Tenggerimyces flavus: one gene and its partner. The protein of the gene in region 2 interacts with the protein of the main gene of each other region in a pairwise test. Links are inferred from orthologs where the notes say so. Each region holds a gene or a part of one and is shown on either strand. Other genes may lie near its edges.

Evidence for each region.
Region 1: the proteins of rpe (region 2) and eno interact in binary tests that used the Escherichia coli proteins (3 or more experiments, as listed by UniProt). The link is inferred for Tenggerimyces flavus from one-to-one orthologs.

What each region holds. Positions count from the first base shown.
Region 1 is NZ_JAFBCM010000001.1:2,509,311-2,512,425, reverse strand. Bases 185-2,988 are described here. They hold eno (phosphopyruvate hydratase), read right to left. Parts: upstream 2,331-2,988; coding sequence 1,038-2,330; downstream 185-1,037. Other genes in these bases: JOD67_RS11675 (DUF7927 domain-containing protein), read right to left, coding at 2,507-2,988; JOD67_RS11685 (FtsB family cell division protein), read right to left, coding at 396-1,031; JOD67_RS11690 (DUF501 domain-containing protein), read right to left, coding at 185-399. In the rest of the region: more of JOD67_RS11690, read right to left, coding at 1-184; more of JOD67_RS11675, read right to left, coding at 2,989-3,115. UniProt on the Escherichia coli protein: Catalyzes the reversible conversion of 2-phosphoglycerate (2-PG) into phosphoenolpyruvate (PEP). It is essential for the degradation of carbohydrates via glycolysis.
Region 2 is NZ_JAFBCM010000001.1:5,431,877-5,435,130, forward strand. What follows is about bases 52-2,994. They hold rpe (ribulose-phosphate 3-epimerase), read right to left. Parts: upstream 1,895-2,994; coding sequence 1,208-1,894; downstream 52-1,207. Other genes in these bases: JOD67_RS25420 (YqeB family protein), read right to left, coding at 129-824; JOD67_RS25425 (NIPSNAP family protein), read right to left, coding at 846-1,208; JOD67_RS25435 (DNA polymerase ligase N-terminal domain-containing protein), read left to right, coding at 1,959-2,994. Also shown: more of JOD67_RS25435, read left to right, coding at 2,995-3,032; JOD67_RS25440 (TroA family protein), read left to right, coding at 3,050-3,254. UniProt on the Escherichia coli protein: Catalyzes the reversible epimerization of D-ribulose 5-phosphate to D-xylulose 5-phosphate.

The DNA of each region.
Region 1 (3,115 bases), 2.9 Mb from region 2 along the record:
CAAGGCGTGGCCGACCAGCGCGTGCAGGCATTTCACCCGGTCCGGCATGCCGCCCGCCGAGACGCCGGCGATCTCCGGCACCGACGAGATCGCCTCGCGGTGCGCGAGGTACGCCTCGTGCGCCTTGCGGTACGCGGCGGCCAGCTCGGGGTCGGACTCGAGCCGCGACGTCCACTCGCGCATCAGCCCGCTCGCCTCCAGCCGCCCGATCTCGGCGGCGGCGCGCGGGCAGGTCAGGTAGAACGTGGTCGGGAACGGCGTACCGTCCGGCAATCGCGGCAGCGTCTCGACGACGTCCGGCAGGCCGCAGCCGCAGCGGTGCGCGACCGCTCGTACGCCACGCGCCGGCCGGCCGAGCTGCGCGCTGACCGCGTCGAGGTCGGAGGGGGAAACCGTCACTGGCCGGGCGTGACTTCGGGGTCGATCGTCGCCGCCGGTTTGGGCTTCTTCGGCTCCGCCGACGGGACCGGTGGGTTGCCGGCGTTCTCCACGCTGCCCCACAAGGTCGACCACCAGGGCCGCGCCGCGTTGCCCTTCGCCGACGACTTCTCGGTCGGGGGCTTGGCGGTCTCGCCCGCGGTCTCGTCGACGACCTTGTAGCCGGTCTCGCCGGGCAGCACCCAGCCGAACCGTTCGCGCGCCTGGGCCTCGATGTACGCCGGATCGTTCCAGCGGTTCAGCTCGTCCTCGAGCTCGCCGACGCGTTCGGTACGGTCCGCCTGCTCGGCCTTCAGCTCGGCGATCTGCGAGCGCTGCTCGGCCCACGCGCGCAGCGACGAGGCGTACGAGACGACCAGCGCCGCCAGCACGAGCGCGAGGATCGCGGCCCGGCCGGTGAGGCTGGACCGCCTCGCCGCGGCGGAGGGCCCCGACGGACCGGCCGGCGGCGGGCCGGCCGGGGCGTCGGTGGGGACGGTGCGGCGCGTACGTTCCGGGCCCGACCGCGCGCCACGCCCCGGCGAACCCGGGGACGTGCCTGCCCGCGTCCTGCCACGAGCGGCGGGACGCGGGCTGCGACGGGGACCCGGCATGGGGGCTCAGGCTCCGCCGGTGAAGCGCGGGAACGCCGAACGTCCGGCGTACCGTGCGGCGTCGTCCAGCTCCTCCTCGATGCGGAGCAGCTGGTTGTACTTCGCGACGCGCTCGCTGCGGGCCGGGGCACCGGACTTGATCTGGCCGGCGTTCGTCGCGACGACGAGGTCGGCGATCGTGGTGTCCTCGGTCTCGCCCGAGCGGTGACTGATCATGCAGGTCATCGCGGACTTGTGCGCGAGCTCGACGGCGTCCAGCGTCTCGGTCAGCGTACCGATCTGGTTGACCTTGATCAGGATCGAGTTCGCCGCGGACTCCTTGATGCCACGGGCCAGGCGCTCGGGGTTGGTGACGAACAGGTCGTCGCCGACGATCTGCACCCGGCTGCCGATCGCGCCGGTCATCGCGGTCCAGCCGGCCCAGTCGTCCTCGGCCAGCGGGTCCTCGAAGGAGACGATCGGGTACGCGTCGAGCAGCTCGCCATACAGCGTCGCCATCTCCTCCGACGACTTCGGCGCGCCCTCGAAGATGTACGCGTTCTTGTCGGCGTCGTAGAACTCCGTCGCCGCCGCGTCCAGCGCGACCGCGATGTCCGGTCCCCAGCGGAAGCCGGCGTTCTCGACGGCGGTCTTGATCAGCTCCAGCGCGTCCCGGTTCGACGGCAAGTCCGGCGCGAAGCCGCCCTCGTCGCCGAGTCCGGTCGACAGGCCGCGGCTCTTCAGCAGCGACTTGAGCGCGTGGTACGTCTCGGCGCCCCAACGCAGTGCCTCGGAGAACGTGGCAGCACCGATCGGGGCGATCATGAACTCCTGGAAGTCCACGTTGTTGTCGGCGTGCGCGCCGCCGTTGATGATGTTGAACATCGGCACCGGGAGCCGGTGCGCGTTCGGTCCGCCGATGTAGCGGAAGAGCGGCAGGTTGGCCGACTCGGCGGCGGCGCGGGCGACGGCGAGCGAGACGCCGAGGAGCGCGTTCGCGCCGAGCTGCGCCTTGTTCGGGGTGCCGTCCAGGTCGATCAGCTTCTGGTCGACGAGCCGCTGCTCGCTGGCCTCGTACCCGACGAGCTCGGGCCCGATCGTGTCGAGAACGGCGTCCACGGCGGTCTGCACGCCCTTGCCGCCGTACCGCTTGTCGTCGCCGTCCCGGAGCTCGACGGCCTCGAACTGTCCGGTGCTCGCGCCCGACGGAACGGCCGCGCGCTCGATGGTGCCGTCGTCGAGGGCGACCTCGACCTCGACGGTGGGATTGCCGCGCGAGTCCAGGATCTCCCGCGCGCCGACGGCCTCGATGGTGGCCACGTACCCTCCCTGACTATCTGGCTCTGCTGTCCGCAGTCGAGCCTAGCCGCGCCTGGTGCGAGGCCCGAGGACCGACCCGCATTGTGGCAACCATCGCAGACAGCCATCGCGGCCAGGACAAGGCGAAGCCCGGCCCCGCGATCGTCACCGCGGGGCCGGGCTTCGTCAGGTTACCGCTAGCGGCTGGCCCGCATCCGTCCGGCGCGGGTCGCCGCCACCAGGCCGAGCAGGCCCAGGATCAGCAGCAACGACGCGCCACCGCCGACCAGCAGGAGCTCCCCGCCGGTCTTCGGCAGCCGCGCTCCGACCGGAGGATTCGCGGCCGGGTTGTCCGTACGGGCACACGGCTTGCCGGCCTCGCAGCCCTGCAGCGGCCCGTCACCGGAGACCACGTTCCCGAGCTTGTGGTCGTGCTGGTCGTCGTACGACAGCACGGTCACCGAGTACGTGATCGTCACCGTCTTGCCCGCCGGCACCGTGCCCGACCAAGTCAGCGTCGACCCCGACACCGCCACGGCAGAGCCGTCCGACGCGGCGGCGTCACCGTTGTACGTGGCGTCGTCCAGCACGCCCGACAGGTCGTCGGTCACGACCGGCGACACCGGCGCCGCACCCTTGTTGGCGACCAGAACGCGGTACGTCACCTTCTGCCCGTCGGCGACGGACTCCCCGGACGCCGGGTCGGCCGACTTGCTCAGCGTGTAGCCGCCCGAGGAGTTCTCCGTCGTCGCGCACGGCGCCGTCTTGCAGCCCGAGACCGGGCCGTCGCCGCTCGCCACGTTCTT
Region 2 (3,254 bases):
CTCGTTCGACGAGGGACCGCGACCGGGTCGCGGACTGTCACCGCCGGTTCGGACTTTCACCGACCCCGGAGCACGCGCGAGCTTTCGCTCGTACAACGCCAGTGTGGCACGGCCGTGCAAGTCCCCCGCTATGCGACCACGCGGATGTACTGGCGCTTCTTCTGCTCCCGGACGACGACGCCGAGCTTGACGAGTTCGCCGCGGAGCTCGCGGGCGTCGGTCTCGCTGTCCTTCTCCAGGGCCTTCGCACGCGCCTTCAGCACGGGGTTGGCGCCGGGCGGGAGGTCGGGCAGGTCCTCGACCCACAGCCGGTACTGGTCCTTGTACGGGTCCTCGTCCACCCACGGGTACCCGTGCGACACGAACGCAGAACGGACCAGGTCGCGCGGCAGCTCGGACTTCTCCGACGCCACCTCCTCACCGCGCGGGCCGAGCAGCACGAGGCGCTTGCCATCCAGGAACACCGACCCGACCGCGTCCCGCGAAGCCGACGACGGAACGTCCATTCGCCGCATCCGTACGTCCGCGTCCGACACCGTCAGCTGCAACGTCTCGTGCGCCCCGATCAACGCCAGCACGATGCCGGCGATCGCCCCAAGGACCAAGGCGCCGATAGTCGCCCACGGGTCGGGTGCCGAGGCGGCCAGTTTGAACAGGCCCTGGAACGGCGCCGCCGGCAGCCCTGCCACCCAGTCCGCGATCTGCTTGAGGCACCAGAACACCAGCGCTCCCGCGACGGGGAGGCCCACCCACATCAGCAGCGCGGCCCAGGCTGGGTCACGAACGACGGTCTCGTCCGACCGCGGCGCGGCATTCGATGTCATTTGCCGGATTCTGCCAGGCCCTCAGGACGCGGTGGGGCGAGCCTCGCCGGCGAACGGGGCGAGCAGAGTCGCGCGCAGCGGAACGGTCGAGAACAGCTCCGACTCCGCCTCTTCGAGATAGAGCGGGTCGAGGTAGCGCTCCCGGAACGAGGTCGCCTCGCGCGTCGCCGGGTCCTCACGGATGTTCTTCGCGCACTGCTCGGCGGACTCCCGGCTCTGGTACGCCCACAGCGCCAGCACCTCGGACTCGTCCTCGGTCTGCCAGCGCCCGACCAGCCGGCCGCCGTACCGCTCCTCGATCGGCAGCAGCCGCTGCAGGAAGAAGGCTGTGAACGCGTCCGCCTTGCCCTCGGCCACGATGTAGCGACGGGCCCGGAAGAACATCAGCGCTCACTCCTCCACGAGGGATTCTCGGAGGCGACTGACGCCAGTCGCCGCAGCTCGTCCACCATCGCGCCGGGGTCGTCGGCAGCGAAGACCGCCGACCCGGCGACGAAAACGTCAGCCCCCGCTTCGGCGCACCGCTCAATAGTCGAAGCAGACACGCCACCGTCCACCTGAATCCAGATTTCGAGTCCGTGCTTGGCCACCAGCTCGCGGGTCCGGCGGATCTTCGGCAGGCACAGGTCGAGGAACTTCTGTCCCCCGAAACCAGGCTCGACTGTCATGACCAGCAGCATGTCCAGCTCGCCGAGCAGGTCCTCGTACGGGTCGATCGGCGTCGCCGGCTTCAGCGCCATCCCGGCCCGCGCGCCCTGGTGGCGCAGCTCACGGGCGAGTCGTACGGGGGCGTGCGCGGCCTCGACGTGGAACGTCACGCTCTGCGCGCCGGCCTCGGCGTACGCCGGCGCCCACCGGTCGGGGTTCTCGATCATCAGGTGGCAGTCGATCGGCACCGGCGACGCCTTCAGCAGCGACTCGACGACCGGCAGCCCGAGGGTGAGGTTGGGGACGAAGTGGTTGTCCATCACGTCGACGTGCAGCCAGTCGGCTCGTTCGACGGACGCGGCGGCCTCAGCGAGCCGCGCGAAGTCCGCGGACAGGATGCTGGGCGAGATCTGGACTGCCATCGGCGGCCGAGTCTACTGGGCTCGCACTTGCCTCTGGGGAGCCGCTCCACGCACGATGGCTGACGTGGCCCGCGACGAGGAGCTTGCCGAGTACAACCGCAAGCGTTCGTTCGCCAAGACGCCGGAGCCGAAGGGCCGCAAGCCGTCGGCGAAGGAGCCGGCACTCCAGCGGTTCGTCGTGCAGGAGCATCACGCGCGCCGGCTGCACTGGGACCTGCGGTTGGAGCACGACGGCGTGCTCGCGTCGTGGGCGTTGCCGCGCGGCTTCCCGGAGACCACGTCGGAGAACCGGCTCGCGATCCACACCGAGGACCATCCGCTGGAGTACCTCTCGTTCTCCGGCGACATCCCGGCCGGTGAGTACGGCGGTGGCGGGATGTTCATCTGGGACTCCGGCACGTACGAGGCGGAGAAGTTCACCGCGAAGAAGGTCACGTTCGTGCTGTCCGGCCACCGCGTGCAGGGCAAGTTCGCGCTGTTCCAGACGCACGACGACCAGTGGCTGATCCACCGGATGACGCCGAACGAGACCTCGCGCGACCCGATGCCGCTCGACGTCGAGCCGATGACCGCGGTCGCGTCGCGGACGTTCCCCACCAACGAGTCCGAGTGGGGGTTCGAGATCGCCTGGCCGGGCGTGCGCACGCTCGCGTACGGCGAGGTCGGCCGGCTGACGCTGATGGCCGACGGCGAACGGGACGTCACCCGCCAGTTCGGCGAGCTGGCTCCGCTGGTGCGCAACCTCGGCTCGCGCCGCGCGGTGCTGGACGGCGTGCTGGTCGCGTTCGACTCCTCCGGCCGGCCGTCGCGTGAGCCGGTGGACCGCCGGATCGCCGCGGACACCGAGGGGCAGGTCCGCCGGCTCCGCCGCGACGCGCCGGTGACGTACGTGCTGTTCGACGTGCTGTACGCGGACCGGCGCAACCTCGTCGACGCGCCGTACGAGGAGCGCCGCGCCGAGCTCGACGCGCTGCGGCTGTCCGGCCCGAACTGGCAGACGCCCGCCTACCACCCGCGCGACGGTCTCGCCCTGCTGGAGGCGAGCCGGGAGCAGGGCCTCGACGGCATCGTCGCCAAGCGGCTCGCGTCCCCGTACCGCCCCGGTCACCGGTCCCGCGACTGGCGTCAACTTAGGTAAGGCTATCCTTGTCCTTCGTGACGGGGACCACTACGCGCCGTGCCCTTTCTCGGCGGCACCGCCGCCGGCCTGCTGCTCGCGCCGCGTTCGGGTACCTGCCGATGGCGAAGGACGTGCAGTTCGAGGGCAAGGACACCAGCAAGGTCGCCGAGGCGGGCAGTACGTACGGCGAGATCAACATCGAGAAGCTCGCCGCCGCCAAGCCCGACCTGATCGTCACGA